DNA from 3 places in the Solibacillus sp. FSL W7-1436 genome. Region 2 is predicted to be linked to each of the others. Evidence: predicted binding sites of a transcription regulator. Region 2 holds the regulator's gene; each other region holds the start of a gene.

Region 1 (5,173 bases), 1.0 Mb from region 2:
ATCCACTTCATGCGGACGTTTGTATGTCCGGTTTGCAAACGTTTCTGTTTTTTCGATGATCGGCATGAATAAGTCTGTATCAAAGTTTGTCGGTACGTTTTGTACTACTGAAACGATACGTTCAAGACCCATACCTGTATCGATGTTTTGCTTTGGAAGCGGAGTATATGTGCCGTCCGGGTTATGGTTGAATTGAGAAAATACAAGATTCCAAATTTCAAGGTAACGCTCGTTTTCCCCGCCTGTGTACATTTCTTCTGCCGGTGCCCCAACACCATATTCTTCACCGCGGTCATAGAAGATTTCAGAGTTTGGACCAGATGGACCTTCTCCGATATCCCAGAAGTTGCCTTCAAGTCGGATTAGGCGCTCTTTCGGAATCCCGATTTCGTTGTGCCATACGTCATATGCTTCCTGATCTTCAGGGTGGATTGTTACCGATAACTTTTCAGGATCGAAGCCCATCCATTTTGGGTCCGTTAAAAACTCCCAAGCGTAATGAATCGATTCTTTTTTAAAGTAATCCCCGATAGAGAAGTTCCCTAACATTTCAAAGAATGTATGGTGACGCGCTGTTTTCCCTACGTTTTCGATATCGTTTGTACGAATCGATTTTTGTGCATTCGTAATGCGCGGGTTATCTGGAATGATACGTCCGTCAAAATACGGTTTTAATGTCGCCACTCCTGAGTTGATCCATAAAAGTGAAGGGTCATTAATTGGAACTAATGGTGCTGATGGTTCAATATGATGCCCTTTTTCTTTAAAGAAATTCAAATAAAGACGACGAATTTCAGAACCTGTCATAATTTTTGTTGTCATGATTTTTTTCCTCCTAATTTTTACTGAAGTCGATGAATTTTGGTACGAATTGATTACACCTTCACGTAAATAAGTGCTTCGTTCACCGGAAATCTTAATGATTCGCTGAAGAAAACAAAAAAAGCCTTCATCCCGGTAAAGGGACGAAGACTATTATTTCGTGGTACCACCCTAATTTATAATGCGCTGTGCATTATATCTCAAGTGCTTGTAACGTAAGCAGACGGCAGTGATTAGCTGCACTCTGGAGTAGCTTTCAGTATTTATTCGGGGAGATTTTTTCAGCCGGGAAATCTCTTTCTGATCACGAAGTCCATACGTACTTGTTCCATCATCGTTTTCATTTTATTATGCTCTTCATTATAAAAAATAGACATCGTGCTGTCAATCGGCATTCCTTAATAATTAAAACGTTTTTTCGTCAGTAAAATTAAAAGAATTGCAGGCACTGTACATATGGTCATTCCCAAGAACGCCAAACCTGGCTCGATTTCATAAAGTGCACCACCTAATAATGTTAGAATCGCTGCACTTAAACTCATTGCAAGGGCCGAATATATCCCCTGTGCATTGGGAATCTGTTCCTGTGGTAAAGCTTTTGAAATATAGCGGATAAAGGCATAATGCGCCATCGCAAATGACAGGGCGTGAAGTGCCTGAGATATGATAAACATCGGCATATTCGGAAATGCGTAGACGAGTATCCAACGAATGCTCGAGCCAATTGCCGCAATAAGCAATAACGAAGAAGGCTTCCATTTTGTAAGAATTGTATCAGCCTTAAAAAAATAAAGAACTTCAAATATTACCGCGACATTTAAAATCATGCCGATATAAAACGGATTGACATTCAGATCCTGCAGATAAATATATCCATAATTATAGTACGATGCGTGTGCCCCCTGAAGTAAAATGACGACAAATAATACGATGATAAAGCTTTTTACTTCAAATAGTCCTTTCATTGAAAGCGTTTTTCCGTTCTCTCTTACAGGCACTAAACTTAAAACTTGAGGTGCAGGCATGAATTGAATGATGAGCAATGCTGCTAAACCTAAAATCATCATCCACAAAATCATTTGCTCCCCGTACATCCCGCTGATCATACTGATGATAAGTACAGCGACGACAAACCCAAAAGATCCTAACGAACGCGCTTTCCCATAATGAATGGATCCATGTTGCATTAATGTGGAAGCACTGCTCTCAACAGCCGGTAATAATGCCGGGTAAAAAGCACTGAACAGCAATGTCATGAAAAATAAGCCGCTGAATGAATTAATCGGTATGTATAGCAGCGTCACAATTAATGAACTTGCCGTAAAAAAGATCAGCACATTTTTGTTGCTCATTACTTTCGATACAAACGGGAAGATAAACATCGTCGATACAGCCCGTGCAACGAGCCCAAAGCCCATAATAATACTCGCTTCCGAAACCGTAAGCCCTTTATCGTTAATAAGCCAACCTGTCCAATACGGCAGGAAAATACCCCATGTAATAAAGAACATAAAGAAGTTTTTTGCGAGCCAACGCTGATTATTCATAGTCTTCATCCTTTTTCGTTTTTATTAAGTTGAATATTAGCATGAGAAATACTACAATAATGTGAGAAATCTCATATTTTATTGGAAGGAGTTGCTCTATAATTTGAGAAAGTTACCATTAGATGAAAGTCTATCATATATCGAACGATACCCGATTTCCCAATATTTTTCATTTGATATTGTTCCATTTATCCACGTGTATGAATTTGATAAAGGCGAATTTATTTTCCATGAGCATTCTTTCCCTGACTATTTGTATTACATGGTTGAAGGGAAAGCTAAATTATATATTACCCATAAAAACGGGAAAATCTCGCTCATCGATTTTATTACAGCCCCAACATTCATGGGCGAAATGGAATTGTTAAATGCCGAACGCTATTCAAAAGGCATTCAGACTTTATCAAAGTCCGTATGTTTTGCCATTTCGATTCAGGAAGTGAAGGAAAAATTATTGGCAGATCCTGTGTTTCTGAAAATGCTCTGTCTTTTTTTAAGTCACAAAGCAACCACAGCAACAGCAAAATATACACAAAACCAGGCCTATCCGCTGGAAAACCGGTTAGCCTCATTTATTCTACTATCATCAGATCAGCAATTCTATAAAGAAAAACATACAGAAGTCTGTGATTACTTAGGTGTATCCTATCGCCACCTGCTCTTTGTGCTTGCACAATTCAGCGAAGCCGGCTATATCACGAAGCAAAACCGCGGGTATGTTCTGGCAAATCGGCCTGAACTGGAAAAACTCGCAGCAGAAATTACGTATTAAAAAAAGACTGCGCTAAAATATTTTTTAGCACAGTCTCTGAAATATATTAAATAAACATACCAGCAATTGCAGCTGATAATAATGATGCCAATGTACCTGCAGCAACCGCTTTAATCGCAAGCTTTGCAATCATTGGACGTTTATCCGGTGCCATTCCACCTAAACCACCGATTAAAATACCCATTGAGCTTAAGTTTGCAAAACCACAAAGTGCAAACGAAATAATAATGCCGGTTTTTTCAGAAAGCTCGCCGATAACCGGTCCGAAGTTAGAGTAGGCAACAAATTCATTTAAGATTAATTTCTGACCGATAAATGAACCTGCACGCACTGCTTCATCCCAAGGAACACCGATTAAAAATGCCAAAGGCGCAAAGACATAGCCTAATAAACCTTCAAGCGTAACATTTTCAAAACCGAATAATCCTGTAATGCCGCCTAAAATACCGTTTAACAAGGCAATTAACGCGATGAAACTTAGTAGCATTGCCCCAACGTTTACAGCTAATTTCAATCCGTCAGATGCACCTACAGCAGCCGCATCAATAACATTTGTCGCTTCAGAATTTCGCTCTAATTTAAAGTCGTCTTCATTTACTTCTTCTGTTTCAGGAATCATTAATTTCGCCATTACTAGCCCAGCTGGAGCAGCCATGAAACTTGCCGCCAATAAATATTCAAGCGGAACACCTAATAATGAATAACCGATTAATACCGAACCTGAAACCGATGCAAGTCCACCTGTCATAACCGCGAACATTTGCGATTTCGTCATTTTATTTAAAAATGGACGAATTACAAGCGGTGCCTCTGTTTGTCCAACGAAAATATTGGCAGCAGCATTTACTGATTCTGCTTTTGTCGTACCTAATACCTTTGATAAGAAACCACCGATAATCTTAATGACAAATTGCATAATTCCTAAATAGTATAGGACAGAGATTAAAGATGAGAAGAAAATAATAATTGTCAATACGCTCATCGCGAATACAAATCCAACACTATCCGGATTTGCTAAACCGCCAAATACGAAGTTAATCCCTTCATTGGCATAACCAATCAGCTTCTGAACACCTTCAGAAAGTTGCATAAGCTTCTCACGGCCGAAAGACCACTTTAATACGATAAATGCAAAAATCAACTGGACAACTAATCCTGAAATAATAATTCTCCATTGAATTGCTTTACGGTTATTCGATAACCCGATGGCAATCAGTACGATTCCCAAAATACCTATGATTCCCCATACGAAATCCATGTATGTGCACCTTCTTTTTTAGTTTTGAAAACCTTTTCATTTTGTAATTTTTGACATCTAACTTCGGACGTCATATAAGTTTTTTTCATACTAACATATCCGCATAAATAATATTAATTAATAGTTTCTTTAAAAATTTCTGATTTTTCCGCAAAAAGTTGTCATTTTTTTAGTATGCCCCGTTTTGTCTCAAAATTTTATTGTATTTAAAACATTTTCCCTCTACTCTTGAACGTAAACACATCATTTAATAAATTTGTCCAAAATAGTACATTTCCATGAGCATTAAAAAAACTAGCCATTCCCATTCAAACATGAACGAAAATGACTAGTTCTATTCTTCATTGAAGTCGTACGGCGAAACATTTCCCATGCCAATTAATGGATGAATATATGGTGCTGTTTCTGCAGTTAAATGATTTGGCAACGATTCTCCGATTTTATGTGAGGCCGAAACATTCAGGAGACCAAGCTGCTCTGTAGAAGGATTTTGCTTCACTTCCTTAACGGACGCTTTTACCTCTTCTTTTTCCGGTAACTCTTCTGCCTTTTCAGCAGTGATAAATTCAGGATTTAATCGCGCCTTTAATGTTGTTAACCGGGTTAAATCATCTGTTTTCGCTAAACCGTTCGCCAATACATCCGGCTCACCGCATAAAATCAAAAAGTTTTTGGCACGTGTGATCCCCGTATACAGTAAATTTCTGCGAAGCATTTTTGAATAGCCGCGGACAATCGGCATAATGACCGTTTGAAATTCCGAGCCCTGAGATT
Region 2 (5,173 bases):
ACAGAAGACCGCATTTTATGTGTTAATAACTTATATCATCTGTCAGTTATCAGCCTTATTACTTATATTCATACCCGGCTTAAAAGATTCCCTTTTACAACTTTTTCCTGGTATGTCTGAGCAGGATAAACTTATAAAATTATCTGCTTGGTGGTCAACTATATCATTTGCGGTTGCTTTTATTGTGAGTTTTATATTAATCTCCCGCAATAAGCAATTTTGGGATGTATTTAAAGGAGAGAAGGCTTCTATTGGTGCTTCTATCGGTTGGGGGATTATCGGTTTCTTCCTGGTCTTTTTAGGCCAGACAATCGGTGCTTACATCGAGCTTGCTTTAGGAATTGACATGGGCTCTGAAAATACCGAAGCAATTATGAGTGTCACAAAGGTAGCTCCGATAATGATCATTGCGACTGTATTTTTAGGACCGGTCTTGGAAGAGCTTGTATTCCGCCGTGTCATTTTCGGTTCGATTATACAAAACTATAATTTCTGGATTGCCAGCATAATCAGTGCGATTGTATTCGCTGCGATCCATATGGATTTCACGCACATTTTATTGTATACAATTTGCGGTATGATTTTCGCATTTTTATATCATAAAACAAAGCGTCTTCTCACACCGATTATCGCGCACGTCCTCTTGAACGGTTTCGTCACATTTATCCAGATGAATGCCGATAAGTTTCAAATATAACTTCTGCCCGCTATGTAAAATAGCGGGTTTTTTTATACAGAAAACAAAAAAACGCTATCAAGTTCGATAGCGTTGTCATTAACTATTATTCATCTGTTCCATTTGCCTGCGCTGCATTTCAAGCAGTTCTTCTACTTGCAGCTCACGTTCACGTTCTTCTTCTGCCAATAAGCGTTCTTTTTCAGCCACTTCATATTTTCGGTAACCAATTCGCGCAATGACAATACTCAGTTCATATAAAACAAATAGTGGAATTGCAATAATAATGTTCGATACTAAATCAGGCGGTGCCAGCAATACCGAAATTACGATTAATACAAAATACGCATATTTCCGGAATTTCACCATAAGCTTCGGATTGATGATTCCGAGACGAGAAAGGAACAGTGTTACAACAGGTAATTGAAACAGCACCGCAAAGGGTACAATTAACTTAATTAGAAATGAGAAGAATTCATTAATACCGATTGTTTGCGTAATATTCAAATCATTGGATAAGTCCGTCATAAATCGCATTATAAATGGAAATAACACAAAATAGGCAAAGGCTATTCCCCCAATACACAGTACAAATGCATACGGAATATATTTCAATGTTGCCTTACGTTCAGCCTCATGCAAACCAGGTGTGATAAACGCCCATAGCTGGTAAAGCAATAATGGCGATACAATAACGGCAGCTACAATAAATGTAACTTGTAAATAAACGGTTAAAGGATCTGCCGGACTAAATGCGTTCATCGAAAAACTGGCAGCTAAATCACTGCGTTGAATGTATCGAATAAGTGGTTTCGCCGTATAGAAACCGATGAAAAGGGCCATCACGAAGAAAATCGCTACGAAAAACAGGCGTTTTCTAAGCTCTTCCATATGTTCAAGTACGGTTAATTCTCTTGAATTCATAGCAAGACATCCTTATTTTACTTTACTTCGTTTTTTTCGTTCTCTTTATGTTCAATCACTTTTTTCTTTGTATCGAAATCGTCGTCGTCATCCGTCAAGCCTTTCGTAGCACTACGGAATTCACGTAAAGTTGTCCCCATCGCACGACCTAATGATGGCAATTTTTTGGGTCCGAATATTAACAAAGCAATCAGTCCAATGATAATCAGGCTCACAGGTGTAATCGCATTTAGATGTACAATCACTATAGCCACCTCCTCTATTATTATGTATATTTTACATTAATTAACTAGAATTTGCTATTTATAGTATTGAACATTTTATTACTTACCTGAGTTTCGCACTAAATACGTAAGTGCCTGTAATTCTACCGATAGATCAATGTTCATCACTTTAATCGTGTCTGGAACAGATAATCGTACTGGTGTGAAATTTAATATACCTTTTGCATTTATTTTAACGAGTCGGTCTGTCATCATTTGTGCTGAGCGGGATGAAACAGTCAGTATCGCCAGCTCCGCGCCAAATTCCTCATACATTTCCTCCAGTCGATCTGGATGGAATACAGGAATATCACTAATCGTCGTTCCTTCCAACGGGGCCTTCGTATCAAATGCAACAACGATACGCGTGTTGTGATTTTTTTGGAAGTTATATTTAAGTAAGCCATTACCCAGATTTCCGACTCCTATTAGTGCAACGTTCATCGCTTCGTCCTGATCCAGAGTTTGACGGAAAAACTCGAGTAAATACTGGACATCATATCCATACCCCTTTTTACCGAGTGCTCCAAAATAAGAAAAGTCACGTCGAATCGTAGCCGAATCTATTTTCATCGCATCGCTTAATTCCTGTGAAGAAATACGCTTTTTACCTTCAGTCGCGAAGTTTTTCAAAAATCGATAATAAAGAGGAAGTCTTTTTGTTGTTGCTTGTGGAATTTTTACTTCTTGTTTCACACATTCTCCTCCTATGTACATTTGCAAAATCTTTTCAATAATGCCTCCATTTAAACTGTCGGGGCCAACTAACATGATTTTATCACGCCGTTTTCGCCAAGCGATATGACACGCTTAACTGAACTCCACTCTTTGTGCAGAAGCAAGTTAATCTTACTAAACAAGGAGCGACAAGTAAAGTATCCATCGTTGCGAACAATGTTCCCATACATTAAACTAAATAGGAGAAACTGAGGTGTAAACATGATTGTCTTACAGGTAAATCAATTATATAAATCCTTTATTACAGATGAAATATTAAGCGGTGTAAAACTAGAAGTACAGCACCGGGATCGCGTGGCATTAGTGGGACGAAACGGTGCCGGCAAATCCACATTACTGAAAATAATTGCCGGACAAATGAGCTATGACTCCGGTGAAATTATTATTCCAAAAGATATTCAAATCGGTTATTTAGAGCAGCATGCAGGCATAGACTCTGAACTTTCAATTTGGGACGAAATGATGACAATTTTCGCAAACCTGCAAAAACAGGAGCAAACGCTGCGTCACCTAGAACAGCAAATGGCCGACCCTGCGATTTATGAAGATAGCGAACAATATGCACGCATCATGGCAGAGTATGACCAGCTGCAGCATGATTTCAAAGATGCAGGCGGTTATCAGTATGAAGCCGATACACGCTCTGTTCTGCATGGGATGCAATTTTTCCCCGAAGATTATCAAAAGCCGATTCGCTCTCTATCCGGCGGACAAAGGACACGCCTTGCCCTAGCTAAGCTTCTTTTGTCAAAGCCCGACCTCCTTATTTTGGATGAGCCGACCAACCATCTGGATATTGAAACATTGTCATGGCTGGAAGGCTACTTAAAAGGTTATGAAGGAGCGATTTTAATCGTTTCGCATGACCGTTATTTCCTGGATCAGGTCGTGTCGATCGTTTACGAAGTGTCTCGTACGAAAGTGTCGAAGTATGTAGGGAACTACAGTGCCTATCTAGACGAAAAGGCGAAAAACTACGAACGTGATTTAAAAATGTATGAGCGTCAAATGGATGAAAAGGCCAAGCTCGAAACATTTATCCAGAAAAACCTTGCCCGTGCTTCCACTACAAAAATGGCCCAGTCACGTCGCAAAGTTCTGGAGAAGACGAGTTGGATGGAATCTCCTGATGGCGATGAAAAAAGTGCCAACTTCGGTTTTTCAATTGACCGCCAAAGCGGAAATGACGTGCTGTCCGTCGATAATTTAACAATCGGTTTTAACGGTAAGGCTATTTCCCAAAATATTGGAATGCGTGTATTTAGAGAAGATCGTATTGCACTTGTCGGACCAAACGGTGTTGGGAAGTCTACCTTATTGAAAACAATCGTTAAAGATATCGAGGCACTTGCCGGCGATGTCCGTTATGGTACAAATGTTCAAATCGGCTATTATGATCAGGAGCAGGCAAAGCTTCACTCGAATAAATCTGTTCTTAGCGAGCTTTGGGATGAATGGCCATTGCTGAACGAAAAGGATATACGCAACATTTTAGGTCGCTTCCTTTTTAGCGGGGATGATGTATCGAAAACAGTGAATTCCTTATCAGGTGGAGAAAAAGCGCGACTTGCACTTGCGAAATTAATGATGCAAAAATCTAATTTCCTAGTACTTGATGAGCCGACAAACCATTTAGACTTGGACAGTAAAGAAATATTGGAAAATGCCCTAATCGATTATCCCGGAACACTGCTATTCGTTTCACATGACCGTTATTTCATCAATCGTATTGCTACAAAAGTCATTGAACTTTCAGGTACCGGTTCTTTCGAATATTTAGGTGACTACGATTATTATGTGGAAAAGAAAGAGGAGCTTGAAGAATTAGCTGCAATGAAAGCCGCAGCCGTTGAAAAAAATTCGGCTGAATCGCCTGTTCAAACTAAGACGACATCAATGATTGATAAGGACGCGAAAAAAAGAGAACGTCAAATTCGCCGTGCAATAGAAGATATTGAAAAGCAGATGGGCGTTTTAAATGAAAAAATCGCCATCTTTGAAGAACAACTATGTGATCCTGACATTTATTCGGATCATGAAAAAACTTTATCAATCCAATCTGAGCTGAATGATGTAAAAGAACAGCACGAATCATTTGAAATGGAATGGCTTGAACTAAACGAAGAGCTTGACCACCTATAATTAATGGAGTGTCCATCAACATATGGACACTCCATTTTTATACGCTCATGGCCAGGCTTTTTTCCGCAGAGTTATATTTGTTGTATTGCTATTGTATAATATTAAACCTTTCTATCATCCTTTCTACATGATAATCATATATATAGGTCAATACGCCAAATTTCTACAAATTTCTCCACAATTTTATTCACAATACAAATCTAGTAGTATCAACATATCAACATAGTTTTCCACATTATCCACATTTAAAATCAAAGTTATGCACATTGCTGTGTGAAAAAGACACTACTATATATAGATAAGTCACATGTTACCCACAAGTTATGCACAGTTTGTGTATAAGTACGCATGTTCGCAAGTTTTTTTGTGGGTATTTTACTTTATCTGTGGATAATTTTCAGAAAAGTTGAACAGTCAATAAAAACTTGTT
Region 3 (5,173 bases), 2.4 Mb from region 2:
CCGGCTCCTCATCAAAGTAAAAGTAAACCCAAACATCGCTTACACTGTATTTTGCGAAAGATAAATGTGCAAAGTCATGGCGGATTAAATTGAAGAAATACTCAAAATGCTCGAGCTGTTTTAATTGTTCGATCTGCTGCTCATTTAAAATAAATAATGAATTCGATGTTTCAAAATCTTTCATGTTTACACCTCTTCCACGTCATTTACTACCATTATAATAGTTATTTGTTAAAATTTGTTGTTTTTTGCAAAAATAAAAAGACATACCCGAAAGAAAGTGACTTTCGGATATGTCTTGTAAGAATTAATATGCTAGGCCAAATAACGCTTTAATATGAGTCATATAGCGGATATTTGAAGCTTCTTTCATTAATGAAGCCGGTAAACCAACTAATTGAGTATTGTTTGCCCCAATTGTAGCAATACCGTCTTTACGGCCTAAAGAACCTAAAGTACCTGAGTTAGTAAATTTGAATTCTTTCAAATCAGCACCTTTAATTTGTGCAAAAATGTTGTAACCTGCAATTTCACCTTGCTGCCAAGCTACTTGAGCAGTTGGTGCATAAGTTGGACGGTCACCCGGGTTTGGAATATGTGCTGATGCATCACCAATAACGAATACTTCAGGATGTGAAGTAGATTGCAGGAAGTCATTGATTGTTGCTTTACCGCGATCTGCAGCTAAACCTGATTCAGCTACTAATGGAAGTGGAGCAACGCCGCCTGTCCATACTAATGTGTTAGCTACAATTGGCTCACGGTCTTTTAATTGGATTACATTGCCTTCAACGCCAGTAACAGGTGTTGATGTAATGAATTCTACACCGCGCTTCGATAAAGACTCTGTTGCACGATCGATTAAGTTTTCTGGGAATACCGGTAAGATTTTAGGACCTGCTTCAACTAATTTGATTTTAAGATCTTCAAATTTAACACCGTATTTCGCAGCAACTTTAGGGAAGTGGTCTACGATCTCGCCAACAAGCTCAACACCTGTTAAACCGCCACCGCCGATAACGATTGTCGCATCTGCTTCGTCTTTTGTTGTTGCATATGCTTTAATGCGTGCTTCGATATGCTCGCGGATTGCATTTGCTTCATCAACTGATTTCAATACGAAAGAGTTTTCCTCTAAGCCTGGGATTCCGAAGAAACCAGTTTGGCTTCCTAGAGCAACAACTAATGTATCGTACTGTAAAGTTTTGCCGTTTGAAAGTGCTACATTTTTGCTTTCTACGTCAAAGCTGTTTACTTTTGCGATTTCAAGGTTGATGTCAAAACCTTTGAAAATCTTTTCAAGTGGCAATGATACGGCACCTTCAGCAATTGTTCCGCCAGCTAAACGGTGTAATTCAGTAATGATTTGATGTGTAGGGAATTGGTTTACAACTGTAATACGCGCTTCGTCTTTATTTAAGTATTTACGAGCTGTTTGTGCTGCTAGTACACCAGCAAATCCAGCACCTAAAATAACGATTTCTTTAGTTACCATATTAAAAATCCTCCAATAAGATTAGATTGTACAAATTATTTCATTTGTTTACGTTCAGATGCTACTTGTAAAAATGCGTTGGCAAAGCGTAATGCTCCTTGAACCTGTGGGTCTTTCAACATTTTTAATAAACCGAAAACGCCTACTGTTTCATTGCTTTCTTCAGCACGGTCTTTCGCTTCGATCGCTGTTTGTGCCAATGATTTAGCAGTACCGACAACTGGGCTGGCCATTTCTGTTACAGCAGCAACTGTATCATTTTTTAATGTTTCGTCAGTTGCAACACTAGTAGCGAAATCATACGTTTTTGTTAATAAAGTAGTCATCTCAGCCAACTTTGGTAAGTTATCTACTAAAGTAGTTAATGAAGCTTGTACCTCTGGCTTTAGTAACTGATCTAAAACATCTAATTGTTCTTGTGTCACAGCCACTTTTTCTACCTGCTGATTATTCATTTCTGACATAATAACTCTCCTTTGCCATCACTTAATATTATTTTTTTCGAAAATTTCATACCGATTGTAAAAACTTTCACATACCATTCAATAAGCAACGATAGCACAAAGATTGGTTTGTTACAATTAGAAAACGGAAATATACGACCGAAAAACTTAATTCAAGAATATTCTGTAATTTTATTATTTAAAATAATTTTATTTTTATGTATTTAGCGTATTTTTAAGTTTTTTTTAATAATTATTTCCCTTCAATATTTTTAATATTGGAAGTATTTAAATAGTTTTTTTCTTATCATTATTAAAGGTTAATCAGGTATTTAAATGATAGAAAACAAAAATCTTCTACTAGTAAAAGTGATTCACCTACCTCCCCCTATCCCCCTCCATAATATTTTTCTGCAAAACTTTCTCTTCAAAATGGTTGATTTGACTCAATAGGAACCTCTACGTTGCTATGAAACGAAAAAGTGCGTACTTTTTTTAATTTTCATGTGAATCCATAATAAAAAAGCAACGAAATACTTATTCAATTGGAGGATCAATATGATTACTAGTTTACAAGATACAATCAAATTAAATAATGGGGTAGAAATGCCAGCTCTAGGCCTCGGCGTCTTTCAGGTGGAAAACGATACTACAGCAGAAATCGTTAAAAATGCGATTGTGCTTGGTTACCGTAGCATTGATACAGCCGCTATTTACGGCAATGAAACGGGGGTTGGCGAGGGCATTAAATCAGCACTGGCTTCTACAGGTTTAAATAGAGAGGATTTATTCATCACATCAAAAGTATGGAATGCCGGTTTGAATTATGAGGACACTGTTTCTGCTTACGAAGAGAGTCTGGAAAAATTAGGGCTGGATTATTTGGATCTGTACTTGATTCACTGGCCAGGCAAAAAGAAATTTGCCGAGTCTTGGACCGCCCTAGAGGATCTTTACAAAGAAGGGAAGATCAGAGCAATCGGGGTTTGCAATTTCAATATTTCACATCTGCAGGATTTACTGAAAAACGTTCGAGTAACACCAGTCATTAACCAAGTTGAGTTTCACCCGCGTCTGCAACAACAATCTTTACGGGCATTTTGCAAAGAGCACAATATTCTACTGGAGGCTTGGGCTCCATTAATGCAAGGCGGACTACTTGAAGATCAGACGATTGCAAACATTGCCGAAAAGTATGGAAAATCAAATTCACAAGTTATTTTACGTTGGGATATTCAAAATGGAGTAATCACGATTCCTAAATCCGTCCGAAAAGAGCGGATGGCGCAAAATGCCGACATTTTTGACTTTAATCTTACTGATGAAGAAATGCAGTTAATTAATGCGATGAATTTAGATAAACGTGTTGGTCCGGATCCGGAAGTTTTTGATTTCTAATTTGTATTGATGATTTGAAGAGACGAAAGCCTCAAGATTTTTTAATACCTTGAGGCTTTCATTCTTTACATTAGGATAGTTTTTGTACAGCAATATCATCATCTCGCTGCATAAGAAGGACTTCTTCGCCATTCTCTTTCAATTTATCGATATGTTTTTCGCCCCACGTACAAAGTAAGTTGAGCACCGGCTCCATCTCGTGTCCATATGGGGTTAAAGAATATTCGACTTTCGGTGGTACTTGGTTGTACACCTTACGATTAATTAAACCGCATTGCTCAAGTTCGCGTAATTGGGACGTCAGCATTTTCTGTGAAATGCCCGGAATTAACCGGCGAAATTCATTCGTCCGTATTTGACCATGGTGGTTAAGGTGACATAGAATGACTGGTTTCCATTTACCACCAATGACTTCAAGTGTTGCTTCGACACCAATATTATAAACTTTTTTCATTTTGTAACCCCCGGTATTATCAAAAGTAACTAAAAGTACTGTACATGCTTTTATAGTATGTATGAATAATACTATACCCTGTAAAATAAATCAAAGGAGTTATTTTTAATATGTCTACATCAAAAACACCCAACGCCAGATTAACACTCCTTGCGTTAGCAATCAGTTCGTTTGGTATCGGTTCCACAGAATTTATTAGCGTTGGATTGCTCCCGCTCATCACAAATGAGTTTGGTATCTCTTTAAGTACTGCAGGATTAACAGTATCAATCTATGCATTAGGCGTTACAATCGGAGCACCAATTTTAACGGTTTTAACATCCCGGCTTGACCGTAAAAAGGTGCTGTTGCTCGTCATGGTACTTTTTATCGTCGGTAATTTGTGGGTAGCGATAGCACCAACATTTACGTCAGTGTTGATTGGACGCATTATTTCTGCATTTGCCCATGGTGTATTTATGTCGATTGCGGCGGTAATTGCTGCTGACGTTGTAGCACCTAACAAACGGGCAAGTGCCATCGCTTTTATGTTTACTGGATTAACTTTGGCAACTGTCAGTGGAGTACCTTTAGGAACATTCATTGGTCAAGTAACGGATTGGCGGCTATCATTCATCTTTATCGTCGTTATTGGCATAATTGGTTTAATCTGCAATGCGTTTCTTGTACCAAATAATTTAACAAAAAGTAAACCAATGTCATTAAAAGATATCGGAAAAGTATTAAGCAATTTCCGTATGCTGTTAATTTTATTTATTACAGCAATGGGTTACGGAGGCGTAATTGTTGTTTACACATATGTGTCCCCTATTCTTGAAAATCAAATGGGCTACTCCCCTCATGCAATTGTCGTAATATTAGTTGTATACGGAATTTGTGTCGCAATCGGTAATACAATCGGTGGCCATTTTGCAAATATGAATCCATTGCGTGCGATATTCATCTTCTTTATTGGACTTGCTTTAACGTTACTTGGAGTATACTTCTCTTTTGATTCCAAAGTAATTGGGCTCATAATGGTTTTAGCAATGGGACTGTTTATGTTTATGAATGTGCCAGGCTTACAACTGTATGCCGTTCAGCTATCCGAAAAATATGTACCGTCAGCTACTGCAATGGCTTCCGCTTTAAATATTTCAGCTTTCAATATCGGGATTTTCCTCGGTTCATATGTCGGCGGTTTAATTGTACATTATCAAACACTGGACAATACTCCCCTGTACGGATTTTTAATGGTAATCATTGCAGCAAGTATTACGTTAGTTTGGATGATTGTAGAAAATAAACAAAACACATGCCCTGATAATGAATTTTCGCCCTTAGCCAAATAAACGCTATAAAATATTTATAGAAACCTCTCCTAACTTTATTGTTTGAGACGGT

The links. Region 2 encodes Rex, which represses fermentation and respiration genes when NADH is low (regulators of the CRP and FNR family bind a similar motif). Its sites were predicted from a motif close to TTGTGAAATATTTCACAA; they were not measured.
Region 1: yeiL (transcriptional regulator YeiL) is a predicted target of Rex. The motif match lies at 2,429-2,446, and genes of this name have one in related genera.
Region 3: MKX73_RS16875 (DUF1641 domain-containing protein) is a predicted target of Rex. The motif match lies at 2,015-2,032, and genes of this name have one in related genera.

The regions. Positions count from the first base shown of each region.
Region 1 is NZ_JBBOWV010000001.1:28,278-33,450, forward strand. Features, by position in the region: gene alaS (alanine--tRNA ligase) at 1-822, opposite strand, end outside; T-box leader at 959-1,166, opposite strand; gene MKX73_RS00170 (MFS transporter) at 1,221-2,369, opposite strand; gene yeiL (transcriptional regulator YeiL) at 2,473-3,141, shown strand; gene MKX73_RS00180 (NupC/NupG family nucleoside CNT transporter) at 3,188-4,399, opposite strand; gene recD2 (SF1B family DNA helicase RecD2) at 4,734-5,173, opposite strand, start outside.
Region 2 is NZ_JBBOWV010000001.1:1,037,631-1,042,803, forward strand. Features, by position in the region: gene MKX73_RS05175 (CPBP family intramembrane glutamic endopeptidase) at 185-697, shown strand; gene tatC (twin-arginine translocase subunit TatC) at 776-1,600, opposite strand; gene tatA (twin-arginine translocase TatA/TatE family subunit) at 1,618-1,845, opposite strand; gene MKX73_RS05190 (redox-sensing transcriptional repressor Rex) at 1,924-2,559, opposite strand; gene MKX73_RS05195 (ABC-F family ATP-binding cassette domain-containing protein) at 2,803-4,743, shown strand.
Region 3 is NZ_JBBOWV010000001.1:3,412,360-3,417,532, forward strand. Features, by position in the region: gene MKX73_RS16865 (serine protease) at 1-184, opposite strand, end outside; gene MKX73_RS16870 (NAD(P)/FAD-dependent oxidoreductase) at 308-1,495, opposite strand; gene MKX73_RS16875 (DUF1641 domain-containing protein) at 1,531-1,959, opposite strand; gene MKX73_RS16880 (aldo/keto reductase) at 2,497-3,336, shown strand; gene MKX73_RS16885 (winged helix-turn-helix transcriptional regulator) at 3,407-3,790, opposite strand; gene MKX73_RS16890 (MFS transporter) at 3,901-5,121, shown strand.